Regions from separate parts of the Virgibacillus salexigens genome, predicted to be linked through region 3. Evidence: riboswitches for the same ligand, from Rfam matches in the RefSeq annotation. Region 3 holds a riboswitch; each other region holds the start of a gene.
What was found. Region 3 has a riboswitch for thiamine pyrophosphate ahead of BN990_RS17145 (YkoF family thiamine/hydroxymethylpyrimidine-binding protein). Riboswitches for the same ligand answer to the same signal wherever they lie in the genome.

Region 1 (3,281 bases), on a different contig from region 3:
TGAAAAAATAATGTCTGCTCAATAGAGGGATCGCTTGGCTTGATGGCAAAACATTCTCCTTTTGTCGGGATCATCGGATTCTTTAAACCTGTTGCTTCAAACCACTTCCCACTATTCGCACCAGCCGCAACAACCACATGATCCGCTGAGATACCACCGTTCTCGAATTGGATATGAAAAACATCACGGACACGATCTATATTCGCAACGCGACAATTCTCGATTACTTGGCTGCCCATTCCTAAAGACGCCTGTTTAAAAGCTTCACATACAGCCAAAGGTTCCACATTCCCATCTTGCTGCATGTACAATCCTCCTACAGCATGCGTTAATGCTGATGTTCGTTGCCTAATCCCTCCCCCATCCAACCATTCCAAGCCTTCAAATGCCTTTTGTTTTGCTTGCAGTCTTTGCTTCTGTTCTTCATTCGTAGCTATCTCGAGCATACCGTTGGTGGAAAGCTGGATATCAATCCCTGATAACGAAAATAGTTCGTCGCTTAGAGATGCATACATATTTCTACTTGCTTGGCAAAATTGATAATACGTACCTTGCTGATCATTTTCTGTATGCACCCCAAGCATGCCCGCAGAAGCTTGTGTAGTTTTTCTTCCAATTCTATTTTGTTCAATTACCGTCGTTGCAACCCCACTTCTACTTAAATAGTAAGCAACGGATTGCCCAATAACGCCTCCACCTATAATCACTACATCAACGTGTTCCTTCATATCCGTTCACCTCCTTTCGAAATGACTTTACTGCTTCTAATGGATCAGTATGGCTGAAGATACCTGACATCACAGCAACCCCACCTGCCTTTGCTTGATATATATCATTTACCTTCCCGGTTGTAATTCCACCAATTGCATATACGGGAATATTCAATGCTTTCGCGACTGTCGCTAATTGTTTTACTCCCCTTGGCTTTACTCCCTTTTTGCTCGCTGTTGAAAAGACATGCCCATACAAAACATAAGCAGCGCCTACCTGCTCTGCCCTCTTGGCTACTTCAAGGGAGTGCGTCGATACACCAATTTGTAAACAAGGGTATTTTTTTTGGAGGCAGTCTACCTCTGGCAATCTATTTTCCGGAAGATGAAGCGTTGGTACAGCTGTCTCCTTAGGTAGAATCTGGTGGACATGAATAATTAGTTTTTCTGCTGGAAGACCTTGTGCAAGTAGTCGTTGAACGAACAAAGAATAGCCACTCTTGGTCATCTGTTTTTCTCTTAACATGATAGCGTCAACATATGGACTAATGCCCATTATTACCTGGAAAAGACGCGCTTCCTTCTGTGAACCACTCGTCACCGCAATTAATTTCATAACTCCCTTCTCCTTTTCATTAAAAAATGCCACTTTTCCAGCAAAGGAAAAGTGGCATGAATCGTTCAGCATATTCAATAATATCGTCGATACACACTAGTCATGTCACTTTCCTCCGCTGGTTCTTACCCCAGTTCAGGTTCAAAGGGTCTCCATGTCTCACATGGATCTCAGCCATTACGTAAAGGCACCCCTAGTGAAGCGTAATTTAATTATTTAATAGGCATTTGTCTATAAAATACATGATTTTGGACTATTCGTCTACCAAAAACGACCAATTTTCTATTCTTCTTTCTGTTCTTTTATGAAAAAAGGAGCTGACTTAAAAACCAGCTCCTTCAAATCTGTGCTATTTGGTATAGCGTTGTTTCTCATCAATCTTTTGTTCTTTCGCAAGTTCACGACTTGCACGCGGAGCTGTCCAGAATGTGGTTAACATGAGTAAGGATACTGGCACAGCCGTAACGACGATAAAGGATTGCAACGATCCAACACTATCCTCACCAATAGTGATGAGTACAGTTGCGACAAGTCCCATAAGAATCGCCCAAAATACACGTAAGAATTTAGATGGATCTCCGTTGCCTGTGATCGCCATCGAAATAGTTAATGACATTGAATCGGTAGTTGTTAGAACAAATACAATCGTTGCCACTAAAAAGAAGAAACCGATAATTGTACCAAGCGGTAACTGTTCGGCGATAGCAATCATTGCTGCTGGAGGTCCAGCACTATTTAAGGCTTCAGAAACGGCACCAGGGTTATTCATTTCAGCAAAAATCCCTGTTCCACCAACGACAGTAAACCAGAATGTTGTTACTACAGGAGCAATTACCGCAACAGCAGTCACAAGCTCACGAATTGTACGTCCACGTGAAATACGACTAACAAACATGGCCATCATTGGACCATAGCCGATGAACCAGGCAAAGAAAAAGACGGTCCATAAGCCAAGCCAAGCTCCGTCTCCACGGAACGTATTCAAGGTTAGAAAGTCTTGAACATATAATCCAAATGATTGCACATACGAATCAAAAATGAATAGTGCTGGTCCTAGGATAAGGACGGCCACCATTAAACAAACTGCCAGTATAATATTATAGCTGCTTAATATTTGAATTCCTTTATGAATCCCTGTCGCAGCAGAAATCCCAGCTGCTAGAACAATGACGATAACAATAAGACATTGCACAGCTAAATTATTTGGTACACCGAACAATGCACTTAATCCGTAACCTGCTTGTAATCCAAGGAATCCAATTGGACCAATCGTACCAGCTGCCACTGACACAATCGAAAAGGCATCAACAAACGTACCAAGTGCACTTTTTCTCATAATTTTATCCCCAAATATCGGATAAAGCAACGATCTCGGCTTTAATGGTGCGTTCCGATGATAATGGGAGTACATGAGTACAATCGTACCTAATGTTCCTAAAATTGCCCATGAGACAAATCCCCAATCGACAAAACTTGCTGCAAGTGCAGGTACTACTGCTTCAGCAGTGCCAGCTTCAATTCCTGAGAAATGTGGCGGTACGGTTAAAAAGTGACTTAACGGCTCAGCAGCAGCCCAGAAGACACCACCCGCCGCTAGCAGCGTACACATGATAATCGAGATCCACTTGAACGTTCCGATCTCTGGCTTTTCTAATTTTCCTAATCGAATCTTCCCAAATTTGGAATAGCCTAGTATTAATGCAATAACTAAAGTCCCAACCATCAGAACTTGATAGATGGAGCCGAAATAGGTTACCGACCAGTTAAACATCGTATTAACTGCATTTGTAACCATTTCCTGGTTTATTAATGCAAGAATCACAAAGGCAAGTAGCGCCCCTCCACTTAGAAAAAGAACTGGCTTATCTATGGTTTGATCTTGCTTCATTCTATTCTTCAACAATCTGCTCCTCTCAATTCCATACAAAAAAATCTCACATAACCATCTACTGACT
Region 2 (3,281 bases), on a different contig from region 3:
AATTGTATTAAACCCTGTGATGTTAATTCCATTTATATTGATTCCTGTAACATTGACGATTACATCCTATATTGCATTAGCTACTGGTATAGTGCCAAGAACAGTGGCAATTCTTCCATGGACAACACCGCCAATTTTAAGTGGTTATCTAGTAACAGGCGGTAGCTGGCGTGGAATTGGGCTTCAAGTATTTAATTTAGTGCTGGCTGTTATCATGTATATTCCATTCATTTTAGCAGGTGCAAGAACCTTAAAGAGAAATAAGGGGGAATAACCATGACTACAAAAGAAGATGTACAGATGCTATCCTTTTCGATTATACTTCATGCTGGAAATGCAAGGTCATCTGCAATGGAAGCTATTTCTTTAGCAAAATCTTATCAATTTGCTGAAGCACGACAAAAAATAGCAGAGGCGGATGAAGAATTTACAGAAGCTCATCATATTCAAACGAAATTTTTACAGGAAGAAGCAGAAGGGAACCAAACAGAGGTTTCCGTCATTCTAATACATGCACAGGACCATCTAATGACCGCCATGACAGTAAAAGATTTAGCTAGTGAAATGATTGATATGTATGAAAAGATGCAAATCCTAGAGGAGGGAAACAAATGAAGATTATTTTAGTTTGTTCTGCGGGGATGTCGACTTCCATGCTTGTAAAAAAAATGAAACAATCAGCTGACGATAGAAATATAATGGCCGAGATTAATGCGGTAGCAGAATCACAATTAAAGAACGAGCTGGATGATCTTGATGTTGTATTAATTGGTCCACAAGTCCGTTATTTAGAAAAGAAGATTAGAGAGCAGTTGGAACCAAAAGGAATCGCTGTTGATGTAATTGATCAAATAGCTTATGGCATGATCCAAGGAGATAAGGTTTTAGATCAAGCCATCGCTTTAAAGAAATAGAAGAATAATAGAAATGAAGTTGTACGAAAAAAATTGCGCCTTTACAATTTATGGCAAGCTTGTTAAGCTGATTTTGTTGGTAAATTAAAACTAAATGGAATCTTTTCAACACTAGGGGAGCTATGTAAAGTAGCTGAGAAGAGCGTAGGAATCGTTTTGACCCTTCGTACCCGAACAGGATAATGCCTGCGTGGGAAAGTGTGGTCAATAGGGATACTTTATTGACTGCATTCACGACGAATGCAGTCTTTTTTATGAGGAAGTATCATGGTTTTCTTTCATACATGTGCACCTCCGGTTAGGCCTTTGTTGAAAAGATTCTTCTTATGGGAGGCGATTTTCGTGCAAGAAAAATGGGGATTTTTAGAAAATGTACCTCATGATGCTGCCATTAACATGGCATTAGATGAGGCATTACTTAATTGGCATCATGAAGGAAAAATACCGCCTACATTACGTTTTTATCAATGGATAGCCCCCACGCTTTCAATTGGTCATTTTCAAAAAGTAGACGGAAAAATCGATGTAGAAGGTATTCAAAACCATCAATGTCAATTTGTGCGGAGAATGACTGGGGGCAGTGCAGTTCTGCATGATGATGAACTAACGTATAGTATTGTAATATCTGAACAACATCCGGCAATTGCTTCATCGATTCGTCAAGCGTACTATGATTTGTCAAAAGGCATACTACGAGGCTATCAAAATTTAAACATTCCAGTTGATTATGCCGAATCGTTTTCAAAAGAACGGAGTAGTATTTGTTTTGAGAGACCCGCATTCTATGAAATGGTTGCAGATGGCAAAAAGATATCTGGTAATGCACAGACAAGAAAAAAAGGAGTATTGCTCCAACATGGTTCGATTCCGATATCGATGAATGTAGATATGTTATTCGATCTTTTTTTATTTCCTTCTGAACGTGTCAAGGAGAGAAAAAAACAGGCATTTTGGAAAAAAGCTACGACGATTAATCAGGTAACGCAAAGGAAACATTCCTATGAAACGGTTAAAACAGCTTTTTTAGAAGGATTCGGAGAGGGATTGAATATTGAACTTGAACCTTTTACATTAACAAAAAGCCAATGGAATGAAGTATACGATCTAGCAGAACGAAAATATACAGATAATACAATCAAAGGAGTTGTATCCCATGCCTAAAGATCAAACATATATACGAAAGCCGGAGTGGTTAAAAACAAAAATAAACACGAATAAATCCTACAGAGGATTAAAGAAATTAATGCGCGAAAATCGCCTGAATACAGTGTGTGAAGAAGCACGCTGCCCAAATATACATGAGTGTTGGAGTGAACGTAAAACTGCGACGTTTATGATCTTAGGAGATACATGTACAAGAGGATGCCGCTTTTGTGCTGTAAAAACTGGATTACCAAATGAATTAGATTGGGGAGAGCCAGAAAGGGTGGCTAATTCGGTTACCGTTATGGGGCTACGGCATGTTGTAGTTACAGCAGTGGCACGTGATGATTTAAATGATGGGGGAGCGGCTGTATTTGCTGAGACGGTACGAGCAATTCGAAGAAAAAACCCAGGATGTACGATTGAAATTCTACCATCAGATATGAAAGGGGACTACGAGAGTCTATATACATTGATGGATAGTGCACCAGATATTTTTAATCATAATATTGAAACGGTACGCAGGCTAACAAAACGTGTAAGAGCTAGAGCGATGTATGATCGGTCTCTTCAATTATTGGAACGCGTGAAGGAAATCGCTCCTAAAACACCGACCAAATCTAGTATTATGGTTGGTTTGGGTGAGGAGAAAGCGGAAATCATTCAAGCAATGGATGATCTTTTAGCGCATAAAGTCGATATTATGACAATTGGTCAGTATTTACAACCAACAAAAAAACATTTGAATGTTGAGCGTTATTACCATCCAGATGAGTTTGCCGAGTTAAAACAAATTGCACTTGAGAAAGGATTTTCACATTGTGAAGCTGGACCATTGGTTCGATCTTCTTATCATGCAGATGAACAAGTAACCCAAGCCTCGGCGCAACGTCGAATTAACTATATGAAAGGCTATGAAAAACAGGAAAAAAAAGAAGTAGATTTTACTTTCTAACATTTCCAATCCGTTATGAAACCTCCATTTCTTGTTTTTCGTATAGAAACATAATATAGTTAAAAGCTATAGTTGTAATAGAAATGGAGCGTATACAGATGAAGTCAATAACAATTAAACAACTAGCTGGTAGATTCAATCTGGAAATATTGGCTGGAGAGGATCAACTTGATCGATCCATTACCAAGGCGAGAACGCATCGCCCTGGGTTAGAATTTATCGGCTACTTTGACTTTTTTCCGATGGAACATGTCCAAGTGCTCGGACGA
Region 3 (3,281 bases):
AACCTCCTCTTCCATGTTTACTGCCCTTCGAGCTCACACAGCTCAAGCTCCTCCTAAAGCAAACTTTTTCATCGAATGTAACCCAACGTATGAAGGAAAACTTAAGGGGGGGATCCTGAATTAGACAGTTGTCACATATGTTTATTCTTTCATATAAAAAAGCCATGGCCCAAGGCACATGGCTTTTTATCGCATCAGTTGTCCTTAGTTTTTTATAGAGGGTTATAGCTAAGAACCTCTCCAATTTTATATGGATCCGAATATCCATTTTCTCGCCTAATTATATATATCGAGTAAAAGGATGTCAATCACATCTTTACTAAACTCATTGCTGCACAGCATTTTTAGGGTAATATAATTTTTTAGCAAGTAATGTTTGAAATACTAGAAATATCCCGCTGACCGTCCAATATAACGGCAAAGCTGCTGGGGTATTAAATGAAATGAACCCAATCATCACAGGTGAAAGAAGTCCCATAATGGCCATTTGTTTCTTTTGTTTTTCATCCATACCAATCATTGAAACACGTGACTGAATAAAATATATCGCAGCTGCAATAAATGGCAAAATGAGATCAACTTCGCCTAGATTAAACCATAAGAATGAGTGGGTCGCGATTTCCGGTGAGTTTCTAATTGCATAATAAAAAGCGATAATCACCGGAAATTGAATAAGCATTGGCAAACATCCCATAGAGGTTAACGGGTTGAATTGATGCTCTTGATAAAGCTGCATCATTTCTTGTTGCATATTGGTTTTGGACTCTTGATCTGTTTTCCCTTTATATTTTTCTGTAATAGCGTCCATATCAGGCTTCAGTTCATTCATTTTCTCTTTCATCTTAGCGCCGCTTTTTGTTTGTTTTAATGATAAAGGCATTAAGAGCAAACGAATAAGCACCGTTATTAAAATAATGGATAGACCATAATCCCCTCCAAATAACACAGCTACATATTTCATGAGCCCGGAGAATGGATTGTCAAAATGAAATAATCCACTATCTGCTTGGCACCCCGTTAAAAAGAAGATTAGAATGATACCGACAATGGCATATTTTTTAAGAAAAGTGAGTATAAATTGACCTTGCATTGTTTTCCTCCTCGTTGTAATAAATCTTTAAAAAACGAGAAGGACTGCTGGTCTGTATCATCGTCTGGTGAAGCGATACGCTTCGTCTTTTTAACTAACCATTGCAAGATTTCTGCACATTCTCCTAGCAGTTCCTGCATTGGCAATAATCTTACCCGCTGATTATGATATTCCCTCGTTAATACATTGTTATTTTCCATTATACTTCTAGCATCGATAGCTAGAAATTGATATGTCGTGACAATCGTCAATAATAGACTTAAATACAGTGATAGCGGAGATACATCATTAAAAAGTTCATTTAACAACTCAATCGTCATTTATACTCACCTCCTTTTCTTGCTTAAATCTTTCTTAATTATAACACAGCTTAAAACCTATTCCTAAGCCTAATACCTGATTACCATGATTCAACATGACCTGAAAAATTTTCCTGGATTTTTTTAATTAGTTAAAAGACAAGATAAAATCTAACATATTTACAAATGATTCGAATTCAACTATTCTAGATGGACATATAAAAACTGCATATCTATTTTTATTGCACTAGGGGAGCTATTTTAAGATGGCTGAGAGGAAAATGATCTGACCCTTAGAACCCGATCTAGATAATACTAGCGTGGGGAAGTGCAGTCGTTCAATAAAATGGAACAGGCATTGCCTTATCATATTATTTATGAAGACTGCATTCCCAAGAATGCAGTTTTTTTGTGTATGTATCGATAAGGAGGAGATTACGTTGAACAACCAACCGATCACATGTAGCACAAGTAGGATTGCAGGCTGTACATTTGCTATTTATCCAATGACGGATCAATTCGTAGATGTTATTACAGCTTCATTAAAGGAAGTTGATACATCGAAGGTTTGGATGAAAACGACAGATGTAGAAACCTGTGTCCGAGGGAGAATATCTCATGTTTTTGATGTAACGAAGGCGCTCTTTCTACATGCGGCAAACACTGGTCATCATGTAGTTTTCAGTAGCACCTATTCCATCGGCTGTCCTGGAGATTCTGATGGAGATGTATATTTATCAGAGGATGATGAGCGGTTAAATACCAAATTACTAAAACGAATGAGCCAGGAGGTAGCTGGAAAGTTTTCATTGTATCCGCTAGGAGGCGGAAATTATATGAATATGATTTATAACCAAATCGAAGAAATGAAATTACATGGTATTGATGTTTCTTCTATTCACTATGCAACACGACTAGATGGCGATGGTGAAAAGGTTTTTGATGGCCTTGAACGCGTATTTACCAACATGGAAAATTTAAAATCTTCACATACTGTTATGACAACCACGATTTCTGCCAACAGCCCTTCAAAGAAGGAGAAAATAAATGAATAACTGGAAGTTGAAAGAAATCATTGTGATGTCCGTACTTGCCGTCGTGTTCGGAATTGTTTATTTAGCATTTTTACCAGTTGGAAAACTCCTCGTATCCTTGCTAGGACCAATTGGTTACGATTTTATATTTGGAATCTGGTTTATCGTATCTATCATTGCTGCCTATATCATTCGCAAACCAGGAGCAGCGTTTTTATCAGAGACGATTGCTGCTACCGTCGAAATGTTGCTAGGAAACGCGATGGGCCCGATTATTATTATTACTGGAATGATTCAAGGGTTAGGAGCAGAGGCTGCCTTTGCTGCCACTCGATACAAGCGTTATTCCTTATGGGTCCTTATGCTGGCTGGTATTGGCGCCGCTATCTTTAGTTTTGTATGGGGTTACTTTAGATCCGGTTTTACCGCTCTTTCCACCCCTTATATTGTAAGTATGCTGGTCATCAGAATGATTAGTGGTGCCATTATTGCTGGCTTAATTGGGAAAACCATCAGCGATTCCCTTGCCAAAACGGGCGTACTTTCCAGTTTTGCTTTAGGAAAACAAATAAGAAAGGAACGTTCCGTATCATGATTAATGTTTCCGAACTTTCTCTTTGGTTTGATGGAAATGATGAAAAAGCAATTATCCAAACGCTAAGTTTCCAATTAAATAAAGGGGAAGCAATGCTATTACTAGGCCCAAGTGGAAGTGGCAAGAGTACACTGACACGTTGTTTAAATGGGATATACCCTCGAGAATTGGAAGGTATGCTCAAAGGCGATATCCATATATACGATCACTCCATTCGAGAGGCTCATCCTGGTACAATAAGTAAACAAGTAGGAGTCGTATTT

Region 1: linked by a shared signal. The riboswitch ahead of BN990_RS04355 (thiamine phosphate synthase) and the one ahead of BN990_RS17145 (YkoF family thiamine/hydroxymethylpyrimidine-binding protein) in region 3 are both predicted to bind thiamine pyrophosphate.
Region 2: linked by a shared signal. The riboswitch ahead of BN990_RS02965 (lipoate--protein ligase family protein) and the one ahead of BN990_RS17145 (YkoF family thiamine/hydroxymethylpyrimidine-binding protein) in region 3 are both predicted to bind thiamine pyrophosphate.

The regions. Positions count from the first base shown of each region.
Region 1 is NZ_CCDP010000001.1:955,042-958,322, reverse strand. Features, by position in the region: gene thiO (glycine oxidase ThiO) at 1-728, opposite strand, end outside; gene BN990_RS04355 (thiamine phosphate synthase) at 712-1,326, opposite strand; TPP riboswitch at 1,420-1,531, opposite strand; gene BN990_RS04350 (BCCT family transporter) at 1,676-3,214, opposite strand.
Region 2 is NZ_CCDP010000001.1:618,436-621,716, forward strand. Features, by position in the region: gene BN990_RS02950 (PTS sugar transporter subunit IIC) at 1-274, shown strand, start outside; gene BN990_RS02955 (PTS lactose/cellobiose transporter subunit IIA) at 277-615, shown strand; gene BN990_RS02960 (PTS sugar transporter subunit IIB) at 612-914, shown strand; TPP riboswitch at 1,018-1,128, shown strand; gene BN990_RS02965 (lipoate--protein ligase family protein) at 1,257-2,075, shown strand; gene lipA (lipoyl synthase) at 2,068-3,012, shown strand; gene hprK (HPr(Ser) kinase/phosphatase) at 3,111-3,281, shown strand, end outside.
Region 3 is NZ_CCDP010000002.1:869,204-872,484, forward strand. Features, by position in the region: gene queF (preQ(1) synthase) at 1-15, opposite strand, end outside; PreQ1 riboswitch class I at 199-245, opposite strand; gene yidC (membrane protein insertase YidC) at 326-1,090, opposite strand; gene BN990_RS17140 (hypothetical protein) at 1,030-1,410, opposite strand; TPP riboswitch at 1,629-1,733, shown strand; gene BN990_RS17145 (YkoF family thiamine/hydroxymethylpyrimidine-binding protein) at 1,830-2,444, shown strand; gene BN990_RS17150 (ECF transporter S component) at 2,437-3,018, shown strand; gene BN990_RS17155 (ABC transporter ATP-binding protein) at 3,015-3,281, shown strand, end outside.